Regions from separate parts of the Streptomyces sp. NPDC092296 genome, predicted to be linked through region 4. Evidence: riboswitches for the same ligand, from Rfam matches in the RefSeq annotation. Region 4 holds a riboswitch; each other region holds the start of a gene.
The links. A riboswitch is a leader RNA that binds a small molecule or an ion and turns the genes downstream of it on or off. The one in region 4 is predicted to bind cobalamin.
Positions count from the first base shown of each region.

Region 1: it holds a riboswitch for cobalamin, as region 4 does, so the genes downstream of both, ACIQGZ_RS21030 (cobalamin biosynthesis protein) here and metE (5-methyltetrahydropteroyltriglutamate--homocysteine S-methyltransferase) in region 4, are expected to answer to the same signal.
Region 2: it holds a riboswitch for cobalamin, as region 4 does, so the genes downstream of both, cobI (precorrin-2 C(20)-methyltransferase) here and metE (5-methyltetrahydropteroyltriglutamate--homocysteine S-methyltransferase) in region 4, are expected to answer to the same signal.
Region 3: it holds a riboswitch for cobalamin, as region 4 does, so the genes downstream of both, ACIQGZ_RS28115 (prenyltransferase/squalene oxidase repeat-containing protein) here and metE (5-methyltetrahydropteroyltriglutamate--homocysteine S-methyltransferase) in region 4, are expected to answer to the same signal.

Region 1 covers NZ_JBIVRB010000010.1:71,701-73,890, forward strand. The annotation lists gene ACIQGZ_RS21025 (cobyric acid synthase) at 1-277, opposite strand, end outside; gene ACIQGZ_RS21030 (cobalamin biosynthesis protein) at 274-1,254, opposite strand; cobalamin riboswitch at 1,366-1,557, opposite strand; gene ACIQGZ_RS21035 (hypothetical protein) at 1,808-2,107, opposite strand.
Region 2 covers NZ_JBIVRB010000010.1:56,711-58,900, forward strand. The annotation lists gene cobM (precorrin-4 C(11)-methyltransferase) at 1-379, opposite strand, end outside; gene cobI (precorrin-2 C(20)-methyltransferase) at 376-1,113, opposite strand; cobalamin riboswitch at 1,257-1,410, opposite strand; gene ACIQGZ_RS20985 (hypothetical protein) at 1,940-2,164, shown strand; gene ACIQGZ_RS20990 (SPFH domain-containing protein) at 2,185-2,190, shown strand, end outside.
Region 3 covers NZ_JBIVRB010000021.1:61,145-63,334, forward strand. The annotation lists gene ACIQGZ_RS28115 (prenyltransferase/squalene oxidase repeat-containing protein) at 1-908, opposite strand, end outside; cobalamin riboswitch at 1,011-1,159, opposite strand; cobalamin riboswitch at 1,247-1,324, shown strand; partial or broken gene ACIQGZ_RS28120 (hypothetical protein) at 1,453-1,794, shown strand; gene ACIQGZ_RS28125 (GntR family transcriptional regulator) at 1,814-2,190, opposite strand, start outside.
Region 4 covers NZ_JBIVRB010000002.1:348,260-350,449, reverse strand. The annotation lists gene metE (5-methyltetrahydropteroyltriglutamate--homocysteine S-methyltransferase) at 1-731, opposite strand, end outside; cobalamin riboswitch at 920-1,103, opposite strand; gene ACIQGZ_RS09165 (ribonuclease J) at 1,577-2,190, opposite strand, start outside.

The DNA of each region.
Region 1 (2,190 bases), on a different contig from region 4:
CCAGCAGCACCACCTGGCTGCGTCCGTCGCCGCCCGGCTTGAGCAGCACCGGGTTCATCGCCGCCTCGGGCGCCACCCGGGCGGCGGCCGCCTGCATCGCCTGGGCGCGGCCGATCTCGGCGCCGTCGGCGGTGACCATCGAGTTCAGCGACATGTTCTGCGCCTTGAACGGCGCCACCCTGACGCCCTGCCGGGCCAGCCAGCGGCAGATCCCGGCGGTGACCACGCTCTTGCCCGCGTCCGAGGTGGTCCCCGCCACCAGCAGCGCCCCGCTCATCGGCCCGCCCTCCGGCTGCGCAGCCGGCCGGCCGCCCACCGCGCGGTGACGGTGGCGCCCAGCGCCAGCAGCCCCACCCGGCGGGACAGCAGGCACGCCCGCTCGATGTCCGCGACCTGGACCGGCCGCAGTTCCGCGCCCAGCACCGGGCGGTGCTCCACCCGGCTGCCGTACGCCAGTGTCCCGCCCAGCCGCACGCCCAGCGCCCCCGCGAACGCCGACTCGGCCTGCCCGGCGTTGGGGCTGGGGTGCGCCGAGCCGTCCCGCCGCCACACCCGCCAGGCCCGGCCCGGCTCGGGCGCGGCGGCGACGGTCAGCAGCGCGGTCAGCCGGGCGCCGGGCCAGCCCGCCACGTCGTCCAGCCGGGCGGCGGCCCAGCCGAAGCGGCGGTGGCGCGGGGTGCGGTGGCCGACCATGGCGTCCAGGGTGTTGACCGCGCGGAAGGCCAGCAGCCCGGGGGTACCGGCCAGGGCGCCCCAGGTCAGCGCGTTGACCACCGCGTCGGCGGTGTTCTCCGCGACGGACTCCACCACGGCGCGGGCCAGCTGCGGGCCGTCCAGGTGCTGCGGGTCGCGCCCGCACAGATGCGGCAGCCGGGCGCGGGCCGCGGCCAGGTCGCCCGTCTCCAGCGCGGCGGCGATGGTGCGTGCCTCGCGGGACAGCGAGGTGCCGCCGAGCACCGTCCAGACGGCGCCCGCCGCCAGCAGCGCCCGCGCCGGGGCCCGGTGGCCGAGCGTCCGTTCGGCGGCGACCGCGCCGACCGCGACGGCGCCCACGCACAGGGCGGTGTGGACGGCGCCGGCGGCCCGGTGGTCGCGCCACAGGCGGCGCTCCAGCGCGGCGGCGGCGGTGCCGAAGGCGGCCACCGGGTGGCCGCGCCGGGGGTCGGCGAGCAGGGCGTCGACGGCGTACCCGGCGACCGCACCGACGGCGAAGGCGGTGGGCCCGGGTACGGCGCGCGCAACCGGCGTGCGCACGCCGGTCAGCCGCTGCGGCGGGTGGACGGGTGGGGGCGGGACGGCCCCGAGGGTCGGTCGGGTACCCGGGCAGCCTGCATCGCGCGTGTCCTCACTCAGGGTCCGCGCCCTGGATCGACGAGCCGGCGGCGAGAGTCTCCTGGCTTCCGGATCGGCACACCCCCGGGCCTTCCAGCGGCCGGTTCGCGGCTGCCGTGGCCATGGTTCGAGGGTGCTCCCCGGTGACAGTGGCGGGACCGCGCCGGATTCGCACCGGCTTCCTCTCCATGCCTCCGTACTGGCCCGAAGATCCCACCACGCGCCCGGTCGCAGCGTCAACACGGTGCGGGGAGGGTTCGGTCACACTCCACCCCTGCGACCTGCGGCTCTGCCGGATGTGGCGGTCTGCGGTCGGGTGGGCGGGGGTGGTCGGGTGGGTGGGTCGTGGGGTCAGGCGGCTGTCTCGGCGCGGTGCGGGGGCCGTCCGGCGGTGGCGTGGGGCAGGCGGTGTACGGCCGGATGCGGGGGCCTGCGGTCGGGCGGGCGGGGGTGGTCGGGTGGGTGGGTCGTGGAGTCAGGCGGCCGTCTCGGCGCGGTGCCGGGGCCGCCCGGCGGTGGCGCGGGACAGGCGGTGTACGGCCAGATCGGCGGGCGCGGCGGGCCGGGCGGGGGCGGGCAGGGCGGTGGTGCCCGGGGCTGCTTCGGCCGGGGCGGCGGCCAGGCGGACCAGCCCCACCGCTCTGCCGAGCGGTTGCGCGGCGGCCCCCGGCAGCTCGTCCGCAGGCGGCGCGAACGCCCGGTCCTCCAGCCAGGACATCCCGAGCAGTAGCAGGAGCAGCAGCGGGGGGACCAGCAGGCCGACAAGCACGATCATGACTACCGCCTGGGTTCGGGCACGGAAGCGGCGGCAGCAGCGCTGCCCCGCCACGGGACGCCGGCCGCCGGGAAGCCTCACCC
Region 2 (2,190 bases), on a different contig from region 4:
GCGCGATGGCCGCCACCGCCGAGAACGACGACACGCCGGGCACGATCTCGGTCTCCAGGCCCAGCTCCCGGCAGCGCTCCAGCTGCTCCTGCACCGCGCCCCAGAGCGACGGGTCCCCGGAGTGGATGCGGGCCACCTGGAGGCCGTCGCGGGCGGCCTCCTCGTACACCGCGAGGACGTCCTCCATCGGCACCAGCGAGGAGTCCAGCACCCGGGCCCCCGGGCGGGCGTGCTCCAGCACCTCGGCCTGCACCAGGCTGGCCGCCCAGACCACCACGTCGGCCGCGCCGATCGCTCGGGCGGCCCGGAAGGTCAGCAGGTCGGCCGCCCCGGGACCGGCGCCGACGAAGGTCACCTTGCCGCTGGTCGTACCGGTCACAGCTTTCCCCCTCGGGAGTCCCGCCGGGCGGGGCAGATCAGGGTGGACAGATACGGCTGCGGGGCGCCGTCCAGCTCGGCGGCCGGGCGGATCGACTCCTCCGGCAGGCCCAGCGAGGAGCCCCACACCGCGCCCTCGGTGCGGTCGGTCTCCCGCAGCGCGGCGGCGACCTCGGCGGCGATCCGGCCGAACTTGTACGCCACCACGGTGCCCGGCCCGGCCAGCGCCTGCCGCAGTACGGCGGCGCCGGCGGTTACCGGCACCAGGGTGAGCGGCTCGACGCCCTCCGCCAGCACGGTGCCGCTGCGCGCGGCCAGGTCCTGCATGGCGGTGATGCCGGGGACGGTCTCCACCACGGTGTCCGGGACGGCCTGCCGCACCGTCTGGGCCAGATAGGTGAAGGTCGAGTACACATTGGGGTCGCCGATGGTGGCGAACGCCACGGTGCCGTCCTCGCCCGCCTCGCGCAGCAGCGCCGCGACCCGCTCCCCGGCGGCGTCCCAGGCCGCCTCGCGGCGGGCGCGGTCCTCCCGCTCGTTCAGCGCGAACACCACCCGGACGACCTTGCCCGGATCGGTGTGGTGCAGCACGGTGGCCTCGGCGCGGCCGACCTCGCCGCTGTCCATCACCGGGACGACCACGGACCGCGCCTCGCGCAGCACCCGTACGCCCTTCACCGTGACCAGCTCCGGGTCGCCGGGACCCATGCCGACGCCGACCAGGCGGCGGCTCACGCGGACGGGCCGGGGTGGCGGCCGACGGGTCGGCCGGTGACGGGTCGGCCGGTGACGGCAGGCCGCGGCGGCGCGGCATGCGGAGAGCGCATGGCGGAAGTCCTCACTCGGGGTCCTCGCCCCGGTCGACGTGACGGCGGCCAGAGTCTCCTGGCTCCCGGATCAGCGCACCCCCGGGCCTTCCAACCGCACGTTCGCGGCCGTGGCCGACTCCCGCAGCGGGGCTGGTGGAGTCGGGGGTGCTCCCCGGTGACAGTGGCGGGACCGCGCCGGATTCGCACCGGACTTCCTCGTCAATGCCGCCGTGTATGGCCCGGAAATCCCATCACGCCCCCGGCCCCCAGTCAACAAGCCCCCCTGTGGCGTACACCGCACCGCACCTGCACCGATGCCGCCGCGCCCCCGCCCCGGCCCGGCCTCCGCCCCGCTGCGGGGGCGGCCGGAGCGTAGGGAAAGGCAGGATCTCCGGTATTCCGGCTGTCCGGGCTGCGATAACCGAATAAAAGGTACATAAATCGGGGCGCCCGGCGCGCTCGAACCCCAGAGCCGCCCGCAATCACGAGCGGATTCGCCGCCGCCAATTCGGGCCGCCGGGAGTAGCGTGTACCAGTGAGGGCGTCCCGCACGCCGGCCCACCGCCGGCGGCGTCCCCGACGCGCAGACACGCCGGGCGGTGCACACGCCCCGGGAACGGGTTCGCACCATGACCGTGGGCGGCATCCCCGCACGCAGACCGATTCTCTCCCTCCCCCTCCTCCCCGCTCCGCCGGGACACGGCGGTCCCTCCGCAGTGCTGCGGCACCGCCTCACGGGGCAGAAAGACCCCATGGGCGATGCAGACGACGCAGAGCAGAGCCCGGTCGGAGCCATCGGCCGGGTGACCGTGCCGATCCCGGCGGACGGCCCGGGTGAGGTGCTGCTGCCGGTGCGCGGCGGGACGGAGGCGTACGCCGCCTGGTCCGACACGCCGATCGCCAAGCATGTACGGGTCATCGTGGTGGACTCCACCTCGGCCCGCTCCGTCGTCGTCCAGCCCTTCCCCGCTCCCTGATCTCGCGATAAGGAGCCCCTATGTTG
Region 3 (2,190 bases), on a different contig from region 4:
TCGCCGCCCAGCACCTCGGTGAGCAGGGCCAGGTTCGCGGCGGCGGCCGGGCTGGGCACGGTCACGGTGGGGTCGGGGAAGAGGTAGTCGGTGATGTGCTCGGTCAGGAAGCCGTCGATCGCGCGGACGGTGCTGTCCGGGCCGCCGGCTGCGGCGAGCGCGAGGCCGACCCCGGCGGTGGCCGCGTAGTCCGTGCCGAAGCCGTCGAAGACGTGGTCACCGTCGGTGAGCTGCTCGGTGAGCCACCGGGCGGCGGCGTCCACGTCCGCCGTACCGCCGCCGGGGGTCACCGGCGGGGTGGTCGGCGGCGTGGTGGGTGGCGTGGTGGGCGGGGTGGTCGCGGTGCCCTGGGCGCGGACGGAGTCGGGAGTGAAGGACGGGCCGCCGGTCGTACCGCCGAGGTCGGTCGGGCCGAACACCCAGGCCTCGACCTCGCCGTCCTTCGGGTGGTCGCTCAGCGCGCCCAGCGGGGAGTACGTCCAGCTCTGCTGCCCGGCCGGGGCGATCCAGAACGACCAGTAGGCGTTGGCGGGCGGCGTCAGTACGCAGGGCTCATCGGCCGGGGTCGGGTACTGGGCGCCGCCGTCGAAGGCGTCGCTGCCGATCCGGCAGATGAAGCCGGGGCCGTCGTGCACGGTGCCGGTGGTGGTGAACCCGGCGTTGTGCAGCAGGTTCATCCCGGTGGTGGGGTGCGCGTCGCAGCCCCGGGCCACCGGGCCGCCCCAGTGGCCGAAGTCCACGGCGACGATCGCGCCGCTGGTGGGTGTGCAGCCACCGATCGGGTCGGCGTGCGCGGTACCGGCGGCCGACAGCAGACCGGTGGTCAGGGTGCCGACGACAAGCGCGGCGGCGCTGAACAGGGCGATGGCGCGCGGCTGCCTGCGGCCGCGTCTGACGGGTCGAAGCACGGTGCCCCTCGGTCCGGCCGGCGGGGAGGGCAGGCCGCGGAAGGGCGGACGGCTGCGCGGGGTATGCCGACCGGTCGTCCGTGCCGTAGTCCTCGACGGCGAGCGTGACTTGCAGTTCAGCGCAGGTAATCCGGCTCGCCCGCCTCACGGAGGGCCTACGGTTGCGGGTCAGCGCCGGACTTGGACCGGCTTCCCCTGGTCGCTGAATCGAAAATGCGTTTTATGTGACCACGCCGTCCGGTCTCCCGTCAACGGCGCCCACGGTCGCCTTTTGTCACCCCGTCAGGCCCCCTTACGCCGCGGTCGTCCGCCACCTACGCTCGCCCTGTCGCCGCGTGGGGGAACCCGGTGTGAATCCGGGGCTGACGCGCAACGGTATGGGCGGCTCCTCCCGAGCCGACCGAGCCCGATCACCCGCCCGGCGGCGCTGCATCCGCGGAAGCCTGGCCACGCGATCGGGCGGCTACCGCCTCGGCACGGGGTGGTCCGCAGCGGCCCACCGGGCCAGGGGCGCGCTGCCGCCCCTACCCAAGGAGCCCTTCCCATGAGCGTGCGCACCACCGCGCGCAGGTCCCGAGCCCTGGCCACCGCCGTACCGCTGGCCGTCGGCGCCCTCCTGCTGAGCACCGCACCGGCCGGCGCCACCTCCACCCCGGCGCAGATCGCCACCTCCACCGCCAACGGTGTCGCCTATCTGAAGTCCCTTCAGGGGCCCGACGGCGGTTACGCGGGCGGCGGGCTCTCCAACGAGTGGGCGTTCAGTGCCCTCGCCGCCGCCGGTACGGCCGCCGTGGACATCACCCCCGGCGGCGACACCGGCAAGAACGCCCGGACCGTCTACCGCAGCCTGCTCGCCACCAGCAGCTGGCCCGGCAGCGCCCCGGTCGGCCCGCCCCCGCCGTGCCCTACCGCCCGGCAGCCGGGGGCCGCTGCTCCTCGGCTGCGGCGCGGGCGGCCAGGACCTCCAGGGCCGCCGCACGGGTGTTGGCCACATGGCGTCGGGCGAGGTGCGCGGCGGTCTGCGGGTCGCCCGACCGCAGGGCCTGGAACAGCTCCTCGTGCTCACCGCACATCAGCGGTGCGTCCCCCGGCTCGGCGGTGAGCCGGAACAGCCGGTGCAGCCGTCCGTCCAGTGGCTGCATCAGGTTTTGGAGCAGCGGGTTCCCGGACAGGACGACGATCTGGCGGTGGAAGTCGGCGTTGAGGGCCGCGACATCGCGGGCCCGGCCGCGCTCGGCGGCCCGGCGGGCGCGCCCGAGCAGCTGCTCCAGCCGCCGCAGCC
Region 4 (2,190 bases):
CGGTCGGTGCGGCCGCCCAGCTCGCGGTAGGCGCGGGCGGCGGCATCCAGCTCGGCCGGGGTGCGGTCCTGCACCAGCGCGGGTTCGTCCAGCTGTACCCACTCGGCGCCGGCGGCGCGCAGGTCGGCCAGGAGCTCGGCGTAGACGGGGAGCAGCCGGTCCAGCAGGGTGAGCGGCTGGAAGTCCTCCGCGACGCCGGGGGCGGGCTTGGCCAGCAGCAGATAGCTGACCGGGCCGACCAGCACCGGGCGGGCGGTGAGGCCCAGCGCCAGGGCTTCCGTCAGCTCGCCCACCTGCTTGGCCGGGTTCGCGGTGAAGACGGTGTCGGGGTCGAGTTCGGGCACCAAGTAGTGGTAATTGGTGTCAAACCACTTGGTCATCTCCAGCGGCGCCACGTCCTGGGTGCCACGGGCCATGGCGAAGTAGCCGTCCAGCGGGTCGGCGTCGACCGCCGCGCGGTGGCGGGCGGGGATCGCGCCGACGGCGACCGTGGTGTCCAGCACGTGGTCGTAGAGCGAGGAGTCACCGGTGGGCACCTCGTGGATGCCCGCGTCGGCGAGCTGCCGCCAGTTGGACCGGCGCAGGTCGGCCGCCGTCTCCCGGAGGGCGTCGGCGGTGAGCCGGCCCTTCCAGTAGCCCTCGATGGCCTTCTTGAGCTCCCGGTCGGGGCCCTGGCGGGGGTAGCCGTACACGGTGGCCCGTGCTGCCGCGGCTGCGGACTTGCTGGTCATGGACTCTCCTTCGCGAGCATGTCTCCCTACCGACCCCGGGTCGGTTCGAAGGGCGCGAAGGGTGCGAAGGAACGGCAGACCCGGCGGGCCGCGTCGCGCGGGTGCCCTGCCTGGTGTGCCCTGCCTGTGTACGCCGACCCGCCCACGAGGTCACCGGGATCTCCGCGTGCGTGGCCGCACGCGGGCAGTGGCAGGTCTTCGGACTCGCGGGCACGTCTCGTGGGGTCGAGGCTCCTACTGGCCGTCGCTTCCCAGACCCGGTGGGCCCAGTGCGTATGACGGCGGTCGTTCCCGCTCACCGCTGCGGGGCAGTCCCGGATTCCCACCGGGTTCCCTCTTGCGACGCGCCTGCCTGGCGGACAGGGCGAACCAGCTGCAACCGCCAGCCTAGGCGCTCGATCAAGCCGAGGAGGGTCGTTGTCCATAGTGCGGACGGGGGAATGAGACCTGGCCGGGCCGACCCGCGCGGGCCGGCCCGGCGAAGGGCGGCCCAGTAGGGGTTGGCCCAGTGGGGGTCAGCCGCCCGGACGGAGTCCGCACCCACCGACACCTGGGCCTCGGGGGGTGGCGGTGTCGTCGGCCGCGAGGGTGAGCCGGTGGGTCGCTCCGCCGGTGCCGAGGGCGGCGGCACCGGCGGTGGGCGCGGCGGAGCGACCGGTTGGGTCTGCGGACAGCCGTACGGGTCCGGTCAGAAGGCACGGTCGGCCCCCCGGGCGGTGGGGCGTGTCGCACCCGGACACGGTGACGGCCGCCGGGCGGACGCGTCCGGCACCGGCTGCGCCCACCCGACGGTGCGCTCAGGTTCCCGACCTCACCGAGCCGCGCGCCCCCGGCGAACCCGGGACTCAGGCGTCGATGATGACCGGGATGATCATCGGCTTGCGGCGGTGCGCCCGCCAGGCCCAGGAACTGACGGCCCGGACGATGAGCTGCTCCAGTTGGTGGGCCTCGCCGATCCCTTCCTGCGCGGCGTTGGCCAGGGCCTTCTCGATCACCGGGATGACCGGCTCGAAGGTGGTGTCGTCGTGGACGAAGCCGCGCGCCAGGAAGTCGGGAGCCTCGGCCAGCGCGCCGGTGTCGGCGTCCACGATGGCGATGACGGTGATGACACCCTCTTCCGCCAGGGTGCGGCGGTCCTTCAGCGACGCCTCGGTGGCGCCGCCGACGGTCATGCCGTCGACGTACACGTACCCGGCCGGCACCTTGCCCGTCAGGGAGGCGCGCCCGTCGACCAGGTCGACCACCACGCCGTCCTCCGCGATCAGCGCGCGGTCGGGCTCCACCCCGGTCCGGATGGCCAGGTCGGCGTTGGCCCGCAGATGGCGCCACTCGCCGTGCACCGGCATCACATGGCGGGGCCGGATGATGTTGTAGCAGTAGACCAGCTCACCGGCGCTGGCGTGCCCGGAGACGTGGACCTTGGCATTGCCCTTGTGGACCACGTGCGCGCCCCAGCGGG